Regions from separate parts of the Citrobacter sp. MNAZ 1397 genome, predicted to be linked through region 1. Evidence: predicted binding sites of a transcription regulator. Region 1 holds the regulator's gene; each other region holds the start of a gene.
What was found. The regulator PhoB, encoded in region 1, activates phosphate uptake and scavenging genes when phosphate is short. The targets are predictions, from matches to a motif close to CTGTCATAAAACTGNCNNAT.
Positions count from the first base shown of each region.

Region 2: a site for PhoB is predicted at 1,825-1,844, ahead of pstS (phosphate ABC transporter substrate-binding protein PstS). Genes of this name have one in related genera too.
Region 3: a site for PhoB is predicted at 2,530-2,549, ahead of phnC (phosphonate ABC transporter ATP-binding protein). Genes of this name have one in related genera too.

Region 1 covers NZ_JAKIVH010000001.1:2,975,005-2,980,107, forward strand. The annotation lists gene phoR (phosphate regulon sensor histidine kinase PhoR) at 120-1,415, opposite strand; gene phoB (phosphate response regulator transcription factor PhoB) at 1,437-2,126, opposite strand; gene sbcD (exonuclease subunit SbcD) at 2,322-3,524, shown strand; gene sbcC (exonuclease subunit SbcC) at 3,521-5,103, shown strand, end outside.
Region 2 covers NZ_JAKIVH010000008.1:28,965-34,067, forward strand. The annotation lists gene glmS (glutamine--fructose-6-phosphate transaminase (isomerizing)) at 1-983, shown strand, start outside; gene L2097_RS23665 (hypothetical protein) at 1,052-1,624, shown strand; gene pstS (phosphate ABC transporter substrate-binding protein PstS) at 1,898-2,938, shown strand; gene pstC (phosphate ABC transporter permease PstC) at 3,131-4,090, shown strand; gene pstA (phosphate ABC transporter permease PstA) at 4,090-4,977, shown strand; gene pstB (phosphate ABC transporter ATP-binding protein PstB) at 5,024-5,103, shown strand, end outside.
Region 3 covers NZ_JAKIVH010000001.1:1,916,918-1,922,020, reverse strand. The annotation lists gene phnE (phosphonate ABC transporter, permease protein PhnE) at 1-573, opposite strand, end outside; gene phnD (phosphonate ABC transporter substrate-binding protein) at 663-1,604, opposite strand; gene phnC (phosphonate ABC transporter ATP-binding protein) at 1,640-2,482, opposite strand; gene L2097_RS08845 (DUF7661 family protein) at 2,728-2,946, shown strand; gene L2097_RS08840 (hypothetical protein) at 3,292-3,576, opposite strand; gene L2097_RS08835 (DUF2625 family protein) at 3,823-4,512, opposite strand; gene L2097_RS08830 (hypothetical protein) at 4,585-4,890, opposite strand.

The DNA.
Region 1 (5,103 bases):
TGGCTAATCATGCGAACAAAAAATAGCCAGAGACATAATTTGTTTGAAGATTCGGGGAAAACGAAGAGAGAAAAGCGGGTCAATGACAGAAGTGGAAAGAAAAGCTGACACCTGAGGTGTCAGCTTGCGTTCTTCGCGACGAGACGTGCAGGTAAGGTAAAGCTGAAACGGGTGCCTTTGCCCGGCGTACTGTCGATCTCAAGCTTACTTTCGTGATGGTTAAGCGCGTGTTTTACGATAGCCAACCCCAGACCACTGCCGCCGGTTTGCCGCGAACGCGCTTTATCAACCCGGTAAAAGCGCTCTGTCAGGCGAGGAATATGTTCAGGTCCAATGCCCGGCCCATTATCGTCAACGATAAACTGCGCGCCAGAGGCCGCACGCTGCCAGCGCACGGTAATGTGTGTACCCGCTGGCGTATGGTTGACGGCGTTATAGACCAGATTCGAAATCGCGCTGCGTAGCTGATCCTCATTACCCAGCACTTTCAAGCCATTGTCGACGATGAATTCAAGCTCATGCTTCTTTTGGCTTAACGTCTGCGCCTCGCGCTCGACGACACGCAACATCATCGGCACATCAATAATCTCATTCGGCGGTAAGGTCGGCGCCGCTTCTATTTTGGAGAGTGTCAGTAACTGTTTGACCAGGCCTTCCATTCGCGATGTCTGCTCACGCATGGTGTGCAGCGCCTTATCACGCGGTGGCCCTTCCAGCGTCTGCTCCTGCATCATTTCCAGGTAGCCCTGCAATACCGTCAGCGGTGTGCGTAGCTCGTGGCTGACGTTAGCAAAAAAGTTACGCCGCGCCCCTTCAAGCTGATGCATTTGCGTCACATCACGCGCCACCATCAATAACTGCTGCTCGCTGTAGGGCATTACGCGGATCTCCAGGTGGCGACCACTGTTAAGCACCAGATTAAGCGGGCGGGCGAAATCTTTCGTTTTAAGGTAGCGGGTAAATTCCGGATAACGCAGCAGGTTGAGAATGTTTTGTCCGTTATCGTCCGGCCAGCGTAGATTCAATAATTGCTGCGCCAGGCCATTACACCAGAAAATAGCGCCCTCTTCGGTGGTCATCACTAACGCATCAGGTAACGACTCCGCGCCGCTACGAAAACGTTTGATCAGATTGCCCAGCTCGCGACGACGTTTTTTGTTACGCATCTGCATCTGATGCAGACCATAAAGTAGCGGTTCCCAGCTTCCCGTCCCCGGGGGTGGAGTCATACTTTTATCGACCCACAACCACCAGGAAAGACGCATTAAATTCCAGAAATGCCAGGCCAGTAACCCGGTGACTGCCGCCAGTAAAAACCAGGGCAGATAACCAAAAAAAGCGCCGAGCAGCGCAGCAGGTAGACAACAAAGGATGAGTTCGAGTACCAGCCTTTTCCATGACAGCCGTTCCAGCACGCGTCACACTCCTTTCAGATTTTAGAAACGGGTCGAGAAACGATAACCCGTGCCGCGAACGGTTTGAACCATACGATCGTGGCCGCTGTGTTCCAGCGCTTTACGCAGACGGCGAATATGAACATCCACCGTGCGGTCTTCAACATACACATTCGTTCCCCAGACATGATTCAGCAGCTGTTCGCGGCTGTACACACGCTCAGGATGGGTCATAAAGAAATGCAATAGCTTAAACTCAGTCGGCCCCATGTCCAGAGGATTTTCCCCGGTCATCACACGGTGAGAGCTTGGGTCAAGGCTCAGGCCCTGCATTTCAATGACTTCTTCTACCGCCATCGGGGAGATACGGCGCATGACGGCTTTAATGCGTGCCACCAGCTCCTTGGGCGAAAACGGCTTCGTAATATAATCGTCCGCGCCTGTCTCAAGCCCGCGCACGCGATCTTCTTCTTCGCCACGAGCGGTCAACATCATCACCGGGATATCCCGGGTCATCGCTTCACGCTTGAGATGTTTAATGAACTGAATACCTGAGCCACCTGGCAGCATCCAGTCGAGCAAAATCAGGTCAGGCCAGGGTTCATTAAGTTGGTTCACCGCGCTGTCATAATCTTCCGCTTCGACAGGTTGAAAGCCGTTTTGTTCGAGCACGAAGCACACCATCTCACGGATTGGCGCTTCGTCTTCTACGACCAGAATGCGTCTTGCCATAATTTGCCCTGTTTAATTTGAGTCATCAGCTAAGTGCGGCGCCATTATGCGTCACTTTTGTGACAGATTTATGAAACAAATGACCAACAGGTGACTCAAGCCTTTGTTTTATGACAGTGGGGAATTGTTTCACTGGCGGCTCGTGTGCCCCTGAATGTTATAATCGCGTTTACGCTTTTTTGCCACGGAACCGCTATGCGCATTCTCCATACTTCGGACTGGCACCTGGGTCAGAACTTCTACAGTAAAAGCCGCGCCGCTGAACACGACGCCTTTCTCACCTGGCTACTGGAAACCGCAGAAGAACACCAGGTCGATGCCATTATTGTTGCTGGCGACATCTTTGATACCGGCTCCCCGCCCAGCTATGCGCGCGAGCTGTATAACCGCTTTGTAGTGAAATTACAGCAAACGGGGTGTCATCTGGTGGTGCTGGCGGGGAACCATGATTCCGTCGCCACGCTGAATGAATCGAAAGATATCCTCGCCTGGCTAAAGACCACCGTTGTCGCCAGCGCAGGCCACGCGCCTTTTTATTTACCGTTGCGTGATGGCTCGCCCGGCGCGATTTTCTGCCCGGTGCCTTTTTTACGTCCGCGCGACATCGTGACCAGCCAGGCGGGACGCTCCGGGCAAGAAAAACAGCAACATTTGCTCGAAGCCATCACCCATTACTATCAGCAACAGTATAAGGCCGCCTGCGAATTACGCGGTGACAGCGTGCTGCCAATCATCGCCAGCGGGCATCTGACCACCGTCGGCGCCAGTAAGAGTGATGCCGTACGTGACATCTATATCGGTACGCTTGATGCCTTCCCTGCGCAAAACTTTCCGCCTGCGGATTACATCGCGCTTGGGCATATTCACCGTCCGCAAAAGCCTGGCGGACAAGAGCATATCCGCTACTGCGGCTCACCGATCGCACTGAGCTTCGACGAAACCGGTAACAGCAAATATGTCAATCTGGTGACATTTTCAGCAGGGAAACTGGCGGATGTGACAGCGCTGGAAGTCCCTGTTACGCAGCAACTGGCGGTTATAAAGGGCGATCTTGCGTCGATTCGTCAGCAGCTTGAGCAGTGGCGAGGCGGTCCAACGGATGCCCCCGTCTGGCTGGATATTGAGATCGCGACCGAGGATTATCTGAGTGACATGCAGCGAAAAATTCAGGCACTCACCGCCGATCTGCCGGTCGAGGTGTTATTGGTTCGCCGCAGTCGCGAACAGCGGGAGCGCATCCTCGCGGGGGAGCGTCGCGAAACCCTGAGCGAGTTAAAAGTGGAAGAGGTTTTCGCGCGTCGCCTGGCACAGGAGGAGCTTGATGACGTCCAGACTGCCCGCCTGCAGTCGCTCTTTTCCGAAACGCTCCACTCGCTCAATCAGGAGCATGACGCATGAAAATCCTCAGCCTACGCCTGAAAAACCTTAACTCATTAAAAGGCGAGTGGAAGATTGATTTCACCGCTGAACCTTTTGCCAGTAACGGCCTGTTCGCCATCACCGGTCCCACCGGCGCCGGCAAAACGACCCTGCTGGATGCCATCTGTCTGGCGCTCTACCACGAGACACCACGCCTGAATACCGTTTCGCAGTCGCAGAATGATCTGATGACCCGCGACACCGCCGATTGCCTGGCAGAAGTCGAATTTGAAGTTAAAGAGGTCGCTTATCGCGCATTCTGGAGCCAGAGCCGTGCGCGTAATCAGCCGGACGGCAATTTACAGGTCCCTCGTGTCGAGCTGGCCCGCTGTGCGGACGGCAAGATCCTCGCCGACAAAGTGAAAGATAAACTGGAACTCACCGCTGCCTTAACCGGGCTCGATTATGGCCGTTTCACCCGTTCCATGTTGCTCTCCCAGGGGCAATTCGCTGCGTTCCTCAATGCCAAACCGAAAGAACGCGCAGAACTGCTCGAAGAGCTGACCGGCACCGAAATCTATGGGCAGATTTCCGCCGATGTGTTTGAAAAACATAAAGTTGCCAAAGTCGAGCTGGAGAAACTGCAGGCGCAGGCCGAAGGCGTCGTGCTACTTACCGATGCGCAGCGGGAATCCCTGAATGCAAGTGTGCAGGCGCTCACTGACGAAGAACAGCGCCTGTCAGACGGGCAGCGCAGGGTGCAGGAGCAACTGAACTGGCTGATTCGCAGCGGTGAACTGCAAACCACCTGCGACCAGGCACAAAAAACCTGGCAGCGGGCACAGCAGGCACGTACCGACGCCGAACCACAACTGGCGCGGCTTGCACGGGTGCAACCCGCCCTGCTACTGCGGCCTGTCTGGGAACGGTTGCAGGAGCAACGCAAAGCACAGGACAGCCGTCTTCGCCAGAATGAAGAAGTGAATACTCGCTTACAGGCGAGCCTGGCGTTACGGGCACAGATTCGCGCCAGCGCCGCACGCCAGCATCAGGAATTGATGGCGTCGCAAAAAACGCTCTCACAGTGGCTTGAAGACAACAAACGCTTCCAGCGCTGGCAGACCGAGTTAACCGGCTGGCGGGCGATGCTAAGCCAGCAGGAAGATGACAAAAAGCCGTGGCATGCGCTGCAGGAACGCATTCAACAAAATGAACACAAATTACGTAACCTGATGACTGTTTCGCTGGAGATGACCACCGACGAGGTTACTGCAGCGATGACGCTCTGTGCGCAGAATCGCCCGTTACGTCAGCGACTAACCGCCCTACATGCACGTTTTGCCCCGCTACAAAAACATCTCGCCCAGCGTCAGCAAAGCCTGAGCGAACTCAAAGCGGAGCAGGAAAAACTGACGGCCGAACTGGCGCTTAAGCGTGAGCAATATAAAGAAAAAAACCAGTTGCTGACGGATATCCGCACCCTTTGCGAGCTGGAAGACCGCATCCATAGTCTGGAATCCGAACGTGCCCGCCTGCAACCGGGTCATGCCTGCCCGCTTTGTGGTTCGACGACGCACCCTGCGATTGCTGAGTATCAGGCCATTGTCCCTGGCGTGAA
Region 2 (5,103 bases), on a different contig from region 1:
GCTCACATGCCAATGATCTGCTGAGCAAAGTTGAGCACATCCAGATCATCGCCTGCGGTACCTCGTACAACTCCGGCATGGTTTCTCGCTACTGGTTTGAATCGCTGGCGGGTATTCCGTGTGATGTAGAGATCGCCTCCGAGTTCCGTTACCGCAAATCTGCCGTGCGTCGCAATAGTCTGATGATTACACTGTCTCAGTCTGGCGAAACGGCCGACACTCTGGCGGGGCTGCGTCTGTCTAAAGAGCTGGGCTATCTGGGCTCGCTGGCTATCTGTAACGTTCCTGGTTCCTCACTGGTGCGTGAATCCGATCTGGCTATCATGACCAATGCGGGTACGGAAATTGGCGTGGCTTCGACCAAAGCCTTCACGACTCAGTTAACCGTGCTGCTGATGCTGGTGGCGAAACTGAGCCATCTGAAAGGGCTGGATGCCTCTGTTGAACATAGCATTGTTCACGGTCTGCAGACGCTGCCGAGCCGCATTGAACAGATGCTGTCGCAGGATAAACGCATCGCGCAACTGGCAGAGGACTTCTCTGACAAGCATCACGCCTTGTTCCTTGGTCGTGGCGATCAATACCCGATTGCCCTGGAAGGCGCGCTGAAGCTCAAAGAGATCTCCTATATTCATGCAGAAGCGTATGCCGCTGGTGAACTGAAACATGGCCCACTGGCCCTGATTGATGATGATATGCCGGTTATCGTCATTGCGCCGAACAATGAACTGTTGGAAAAACTGAAATCCAACATTGAAGAAGTTCGCGCTCGTGGCGGCGTACTGTATGTCTTCGCCGATCAGGATGCAGGCTTTGTCAGCAGCGATACCATGCATATCATTGATATGCCGCATGTTGATGAAGTTATTGCCCCTATCTTCTACACTGTTCCGCTACAGCTGCTGGCCTATCACGTTGCGCTGATTAAAGGCACTGATGTGGACCAGCCGCGCAATCTGGCAAAATCGGTGACCGTGGAATAAAGTCGTAAACACGTCATAACGCATAAAAGAGGTTGCCTGGTGGCAGCCTCTTTTTTTTCAGGATGATGATGAATCTGTTGAAACGCATAATCGGGCGCAAATTTTTGGCGCTCATCGACTACTGCGACAAGGTGGAAGCAGCAATATCGGGCCGTAAACTTGCGCAATTAAAACAGCTGGCAGAGGCCTTTCAGGAAATGCCGAAGGCTTACTACATCCGCGTGACGACATATTTCGGCAGCATACTGGCGCTGTTTTATACCTTGCTTTTGAGCTATGTCGGACTTGCCATTGCACTCAGAACCGTTACCGGCGGCTGGGGTGTTATCACAGGTCTTGTTGTCTTTATTCTGCTGGTGATGGCGTTATCAGGAGCAGATAAAGGGAGAACACGATCCCTGAGATTATTTTTAGCCGTCTGGTCGCTGTTATGTGTTTGCAATGTGCTGGTGGCAGGATGGCTGCTGTTCGCCTCTTTTTCATGGTTAAGTGTCGGTTGTTGGGCCGGGAGTTTACTTCTCTTATGGCTAACACGGCAGGTCATGAACGGGCCAGAACTGACGAAACTGATGCAGTGGCGTGTTTCACTTCGGATAGCGCAGTATCGGCGCCAGGCATTGACGCAACCCAGACGCAAATGAATTGATCTGCGGCTATCTTTTGTCGATTTTTGCTGGGACATCTTGCCGGCATCTACTACTTTTCTAGTGTCATAAAACTAAAATCTTGCTGACATCTCACTGTCATGAAACACGTTATCTTGCTGATAAATCATACAAGATACGGTTAATCTATGTGAAAGCTGTCATTGTCATCAAACAGTAACAATCATTGCATATAACTGTCATCAAAGTGTCCTATTTTGCTCGTCGTAGCCACTTAAACAACGATTTACGATTCTTGCAGGAGACATTATGAACGTTATGCGTACCACTGTCGCAACTGTTGTCGCCGCGACCTTTTCTCTGAGTGCATTTGCAGTTAACGCCGCTGCAAGCCTGACAGGTGCGGGTGCAACTTTCCCGGCGCCGGTGTATGCCAAATGGGCTGATACCTACCAGAAAGAAACCGGTAATAAGGTTAACTACCAGGGTATCGGTTCTTCTGGCGGCGTAAAACAGATCACTGCAAACACTGTAGACTTCGGCGCTTCTGATGCTCCGCTGGCTGACGATAAACTGGCTCAGGAAGGCCTGTTCCAGTTCCCGACCGTCATCGGCGGCGTTGTTCTGGCTGTTAACCTGGAAGGTTTCAAATCTGGTGAACTGGTGCTGGACGGTAAAACGCTGGGCGATATTTATCTGGGCAAAATCAAAAAATGGGATGATGCGGCCATTGCTAAGCTGAACCCGGGTAAGAAACTGCCTTCTCAGAATATCGCTGTTGTGCGTCGTGCTGATGGTTCCGGTACCTCTTTCGTGTTTACCAGCTATCTGGCAAAAGTTAACGAAGAGTGGAAATCCTCTGTCGGCGCTGGCTCTACTGTTAACTGGCCGACCGGTCTGGGCGGTAAAGGTAACGACGGTATCGCTGCATTCGTACAACGTCTTCCGGGCTCCATTGGTTATGTTGAATATGCGTATGCTAAGCAGAATAACCTGACCTACACCAAACTGCTGTCTGCTGATGGCAAGCCGGTTAGCCCGACCGAAGCAAACTTCTCCAATGCGACCAAAAACATCGACTGGAGCAAATCTTTTGCACAGGACCTGACCAACCAAAAAGGTGCCGATGTGTGGCCGATTACGTCCACCACCTTCATCCTGGTTCACAAAGAGCAGAAAAATCCTGAGCAGGGCGCAGAAGTGCTGAAATTCTTCGACTGGGCATACAAAAACGGCGGCAAACAGGCTAATGACCTGGACTACGCTACCCTGCCTGAGAGTGTTGTTGCACAGATTCGCGCTGCATGGAAAACCAACGTGAAAGACAGCAGCGGTAAAGCGCTGTACTAAATACCCGTCATACTTCGAGCCGCAGCTGTGTTGGCTGCACTTGTCCACCCCAGTTACATAGTGAATCTATGCTCCTGGGGCTTCACAAGTTTGCCGCCTTGCTGCAACTCGAATTATTTAGGGTATGGCATTACGTTAGCCAGGAAGCACGATAAAATGCGCGCTTCCTGGCCCAAACTTAAAGAGTGATTTATGGCTGCAACCAAGCCGGCTTTTAGCCCCCCGGGCAAAAAAGGTGACATGATTTTCAGCGCGCTGGTAAAACTGGCTGCGCTGATTGTGCTATTGCTGCTCGGCGGCATTATCGTGTCTCTGATTTTCTCCTCATGGCCGAGTATCCAGAAATTTGGTTTTTCCTTCTTATGGAACAAAGAGTGGGATGCGCCGAATGAAACCTTTGGGGCACTGGTTCCCATTTACGGTACGCTGGTCACGTCATTTATCGCACTGCTGATTGCCGTTCCGGTGAGTTTTGGTATCGCATTGTTCCTGACGGAGCTGGCGCCTGGCTGGCTGAAACGTCCTCTGGGGATTGCGATTGAACTGCTGGCGGCTATTCCGAGTATCGTTTACGGCATGTGGGGCTTGTTTATTTTTGCGCCGCTGTTTGCCAAATATTTCCAGGAGCCGGTCGGCAACGTCATGTCCGCGATTCCGTTTGTTGGCGCCCTTTTCTCTGGCCCTGCATTTGGTATTGGTATCCTGGCTGCTGGGGTCATCCTCGCCATTATGATCATTCCGTACATCGCCGCCGTTATGCGCGATGTATTCGAACAAACCCCGGTGATGATGAAAGAGTCTGCCTACGGTATCGGCTGCACCACGTGGGAAGTTATCTGGCGTATTGTTCTGCCGTTCACCAAAAATGGCGTTATCGGCGGCATTATGCTGGGGCTGGGTCGTGCACTGGGCGAAACCATGGCGGTGACCTTCATCATCGGTAACACCTACCAGCTCGATAACGCCTCGCTGTATATGCCTGGCAACAGTATTACCTCCGCGCTGGCGAATGAGTTTGCCGAAGCGGAATCCGGTCTGCACGTTGCCGCCTTGATGGAACTGGGTCTTATCCTCTTCGTCATTACCTTTATTGTGCTGGCGATTTCGAAGTTCATGATCATGCGCCTGGCGAAAAATGAGGGGGCTCGATAATGGCTACGCTTGAAATGCAAACCACCGCAGAGCTGGCTGAATCTCGCCGCAAGATGCAGGCTAAGCGCCGTACCAAAAACCGTATCGCCCTGACGCTGTCGATGGCGACCATGGCTTTTGGTTTGTTCTGGCTGGTCTGGATCCTGCTGTCGACCATTGGGCGTGGCTTTGATGGGATGTCTCTGGCGCTCTTTACCGAAATGACGCCGCCGCCGAACACGGCGGGTGGGGGGCTGGCGAATGCGCTGGCGGGAAGCGCGCTGCTCATCTTCTGGGCGACCGCTGTTGGTACGCCGCTGGGTATTATGGCCGGGATCTATCTGGCCGAGTATGGTCGTAAATCGATTCTGGCCGAAATTATCCGTTTCATTAACGATATTCTGCTTTCCGCACCGTCTATTGTTGTTGGCCTGTTCGTTTACACCATTGTGGTGGCGCAGATGCAACACTTCTCTGGCTGGGCGGGTGTGATTGCGCTGGCGCTGCTGCAAGTGCCGATAGTCATTCGTACCACCGAGAACATGCTGAAACTGGTGCCGGACAGCCTGCGAGAAGCGGCTTACGCGCTGGGGACACCAAAGTGGAAGATGATTTCCGCGATTACCGTGAAAGCTTCTATCTCCGGGATCATGACCGGCGTACTGCTGGCGGTTGCGCGTATTGCAGGTGAAACCGCACCGCTGCTGTTTACTGCGCTGTCGAACCAGTTCTGGAGCACCGACATGATGAGGCCGATTGCGAACTTACCGGTCACCATCTTTAAGTTTGCGATGAGCCCGTTTGCTGAATGGCAGCAACTGGCCTGGGCCGGTGTCCTGATTATCACGCTGTGTGTGCTGTTGCTGAACATTCTGGCGCGTGTCATTTTCGCGGCGAAGAAACACTAATTTTTGCGGCGCGGTGTAACGCGGTGCCGAGTGAGGAAAGAGATAAATGAGTATGGTTGATACCACGCCGGGCAAAATTCAGGTTCGCGATTTGAACTTCTATTACGGCAAATTCCATGCCCTGAA
Region 3 (5,103 bases), 1.1 Mb from region 1:
CACAGGCCGGTCGTTTGCGCTTTCAATCGCTTCGTAGAAGAGCTTGGTCAGACTACCGACGGTATGCAGCATGAGCGCCAGAAAACCGGGGATCGCGCCAATGCCAAAGGCCATCACAAAAATAACCGCCCACGCCAGTTCTGGCATAGTCCTTAAAAAGGCCACCAGCGCACGGATACCAAAACGCACCAGCGGCGGCGACCAGGTGTTTCCTGCCGCCAGAAAGGCGAGTGCCGTTGCCGCGACAAACGATACCAGCGTGGCCGCCAGCGCCAGTTGCAGGGTTTCCCAGATAAGCGGGAGCTGTATAGGCAGACGATAGCCCCAGTAAGCCAGTGACCCACTGGTGTGGCTGTCGGCAAAGAGTGTGGATACATGCAGCGTCGGCACGGTTTCCAGCATGTAGTCGAAGAAATTCGGCAGTGAATGCCAGATGGTATTCAGGTTAAATTCGGCGGCGTTTCCGGCGGCAAAATAGAGTATAAGTAACACCAGCGACCAGGCGACCGTGTCACGTTTCTGGCGCATTCTGATGTTCTGGTAATACTGCTCAAACGACGTATTCGTGTTCATGGCTAACCGGTCTTAGGCGGATACAACACTCGAACAAAAGCCCCGGGCGTTCAGCCTGGGGCTATTTTTTCAAAGCAAGTGGTCGTGAATTAACGTGCTGTCACCAGCTCACGTTTCATATCAATAATCTGTTTAAAATCGTCCACGCTGCCAGGACCGATATGCTGTGTGCCGCCCATCGCTTTGACGAAGCAGGCGTGGTTATCGGTATCGAGTTTTTTGATGGCGCTAACGACTTTGGTTTTGAAGTCAGCCGGCAGGCTGTTGCTGACCAGAATAGGGCCGTTTGGGATCAGCGGTGATTTCCAGATAATGCGGATCTGCTTCATCAGATCCGGATGATCCATACGAATCAGACGGTTAAATGCGCCCACGGTGTAGCCAGCGTTATAGTCGCCGACCATAGAAGTCCAGGTCACTGCGCCCGCAAACTGGTTGTTCAGCACGCCCAGGATGTCCTGCTCGTGGCCGCCGGAGAAGGTGACGCTGGAGAAGAAGTTGTTGTATTTGTTATCAGCATTACCGCCGAACTGCTGTTTGAACGTCTGGTTCGGGATCAGGAAGCCCGAAGTGGAATCCGGATCTGCAAAGCCGAACGGTTTGCCTTTCAGGTCTTCCAGTTTTTGATAAGGGCTGTCTGCTTTGACGATAACCACTGAATAATAACCGCGCGACTGGTCTTTATCGTCCACGGCGAGACCCACAATATCTACCGCTTTCGGGTTGTTGATATAGACCGAAGCATACGATGAAGGCGACATGCTCAGCACCACGTCGACTTTGCCGCCCAACAAGCCCTGAATAACGCCAGAGTAGTCCGACGAGTTACGCAATTTGGTGTCGACGCCCAGTTCCTTGTCCAGAAAATCTTTAACGCACTGGTTATCGCCAATTTGCTGGGTGGCGTTCTGCCCGCCGAGGATACCCAGATTTAATTCCTTCGGTTGTTCAGCCGCGCTTACCTGCCACGCCAGCAGAAGACCTGTCATCAATGCCGATAAACGGAATGCGCCTGCAATATGCTTTTTCATTGTCATTGCCTGTGTCGTCTCAATTGAAGGAAGAATTAATGCAACTGACTTATTTCATCACCATAAAGAACGAGCAAAACGTCCTGCGTCAACGCAGAAGGGTGATCATCAAAAACAATCCGTCCCTGCGAAATGCCGATAACGCGCGTGCAGTATTCCTTGACCAGTTCCACGGAATGCAGGTTTACCATCACGCTGATGCCTTGCTCACTCACTTCTCGTAACACGCGCATAATGCGCTGCGTATTTTTGGGATCCAGCGAGGCGACGGGTTCATCCGCCAGTAAAATCGAGGGGTTCTGAATTAACGCCCGACAAATTGCCACGCGTTGCATTTGGCCGCCGGAAAGGGTTTCAGCACGTTGCAGCGCGTGCGGCAGCATGTTGAGCCACTCCAGCAGCGCAATCGCTTTTGCCCTGTCTTCGGCGGTGAAAACTTTGAACAACGACTTGAAGGTTGAGGTCTGGCTGAGCCTGCCCAGCAGCACATTGGTCAGCACGTCGAGGCGCGGCACCAGACAAAAGTCCTGAAAAATCATCCCGCACTGGCTGCGCCACTGACTGAGTTCGCGGCCCTTAAGGCGGGAAACGTCACGTGGCGTGCCCACGTCCGGGAAGCTCAGGATCTCGCCGGATGTGGCGCTGTGTGTTCCGTTAAGCACGTGCAGCAGGGTGGATTTACCGGCACCGGAACGGCCAATCACGCCGACCATCTCACCGCTGTGCAGATCAAAGCTGATGTCCTGCAGCACGGTCTGATGGCTGTTGTAGGATTTGCTTAAATTTTTGACGCTCAACACCTTGTGCAGCGGGGCGCTGTGTAAGTGATGCGACGAGGGGGCGAGGGTGTCCGGAAGTTCTGCCAGTGCACTGTTCATGTGTCATCCAGATTTATCACGAGAATGCCCAACATTAAGGGTATCGCGTGTGATCGTTTTATGATGAAACAGAGAACAAATAATGAACGGGAGAAAAAACGTCCTGGGTGTAAAGCTATTGAAAAAGCATAAAAACGATAAGGTCGTTATGGGTGAGGGGATGACATTTTGCATCTGTTGACGAAGTAATCATTATGAGTTGAATATACCATCCCCGTGACACAATTCCTGAAAGGGGTCTGATAGTGCTCATCTACAACGTTTTTGGACGACATATTGGGGTCAAGCGTGAAGGTGGTCGCTGGCTGGTATTCCGCGCAGACCTGACGGAACGAAAATTCTCCCGGCTTTACGACATTGCTATTCCGGACAATATGACAGAAGGCGAGATAATGGGCTGGCTGGGCGACATTTTCCATGAAGCAGCAACAGAGCGTCATCCTGATGTGAAACGTATCGAATAAGGAACTGTCAGTTACACGCTCCTCACTACAATGGAGTGTATCACTAGTCCATCAATATCCGTTCCTGGCACACAGGGAACGTTCTGAACTTTCCGCCCACAGTCTGACGGGGCGCCAATTCAATCCATTGACCACTTTTCAGGAATACGGAACCAGAGATGGCCATACCGTAACCAGTCAGCTCCACTTTCTTCCGGAACAGGGCCATTTTGGTCATTTGCCGTGCCCCCGGACAGCCCTGTTATTCTGCCCATCAGCGATGATGATTATCGCCTCTCGTGCTGAATGCGAGATATTTGAACGGCAGCTATGAGTGGGAAGTGGAAATTAGCTCAGCTTTGGCATTCAAAATGGATATTTTTCCGATAAAAATCTCATTATTGCTGAGACGTTTTTTAAATTATGACTAACCAGACTGTGCTGCGAATGAGCAAGCCTTAATATTTCGTAGTCTTCTGCCAGTTGACCTATATCTAATTGATTCGGCTCATTATGTAGGTCAAAAAGGGATTCCGATGGGATATTCCAATAAAAATCTTCATCTAGCGTAACACTATCCATGCCACGCCGTTTCATTTCAAGGAATATTGTATTGACGATTTTTTCAAGAAAACTGAGTTCAATTTGCATATTTAGTCCTTAAAATTTTGGTTTTTATTTATTTTCTGGGGGACAGTCTTAGCCTCACAACCAAATTTGTATTCATCGCTTTTATAATTTTGACTTACTGTTTTGCGCTGTGCCCCATTGATACGAATGTAATAATATCAGCAATGTCCGCCTCTGGCACAAACCTGCCCCAACGCAGGGGTTAAAGGGCAGCTCTGAGCAAGAATCGGGCGCATGTCAGGTATTACATATATCGTGTTGATTTAATCAGCGAGGAAGTAAATCGTTGCTCTGTATGCCGGTTAATTGATGTCGTAAATCCAGGCATAGTGCCCAGTGTTCTTCAACAGGCACAGTAACCCGCGAACGCTGTTCTATAGACAACTGCGGTTCGGTCCAGAGAAAGGGATAGAAGGAGTAAACTACGTCACAATTAATTGAAGTCGTTTCTTCGCGCCAACCTGTCCAGCGTACGTTTTTATAGAATAACCCCAAATCTCCACAAAGTGCCCAATGCAGAAAACCTGAATAGTTGGTATTGAGACTCTCCCATTCGAGAGTATCCGGTGCGAGATAATATACCCCGCCGGGGTCTTTACCTAATCCTCCCCCGTTAAGTGCAAAAAAACCTCCGGATGCATCATCGGCAATTAACAATGCCTGAAATGTCAGATCAGCTGTTACCAACTGCGTCCATGAAGCTAGAGCCCGCGGCAATCTGGTGTGACCAGAGCCTAAAATCCGCAACCAACCATTATCAATGAGTATTCCTCCCGTTTCATATGCAATAGCACCAAGCGGAGAGAAAGTAGTTATCTGAAGCTGATGTAAATCAGCGCGTGCTTGCGCCAGGTTACAAGGGAGCACTTCATAGTTATTGATTGCTTCTTGCAGCCATTCTTTAACTGTATGCCAGCCAGATCTCTGCTGATCGATTAATTCTGCTAGTTCCCTCATCCTTTATCCTCATTCACACTACGCTGCTTTACTTCATTAATCGGACGCTCAACCGATAACATGAGCATGAAATCAGAGCATCTGGTCGGCAACGTCCGCACTGAGCGAAGAGCAGACATTGATATGTGGTCTGTGCTTCGTGGATTGCTCTTGCTTTACTGGCGGGAGAGATATCCTCGCCTCCGAAATCAGTTTTTCCACTGCTTCCAGAGGGATATTCTCTTCGTAGCAGGTCAAAAAGAATTCGTGAGAAACGTCAGAATAGAAAACCTCAGCAATTTGCCGTAAAGGAGATGTCTCGCTGACAGATAATTCCAGAAACATGCCATCACGTAATACGTCGCTTCCACGACTCAGTTCAAATTTAATTTTAGACATATTATCCGAATTCCTTCTTTTCAACGACGCAAAACATTTTGCATTGATGATATCAAAACAATTTGGTCAGGATACAGCGGGATAATATTTCGATCACGTTAGTCTCAACTGACCCTGACAAATTTTATGTCCCACGCGTCAAGGGCAATTATTCCGGTCAGTTCACCTGTAGCTGCCCCTGCAAAATACAGCGCCGCAGCCCCGGCCAGCACA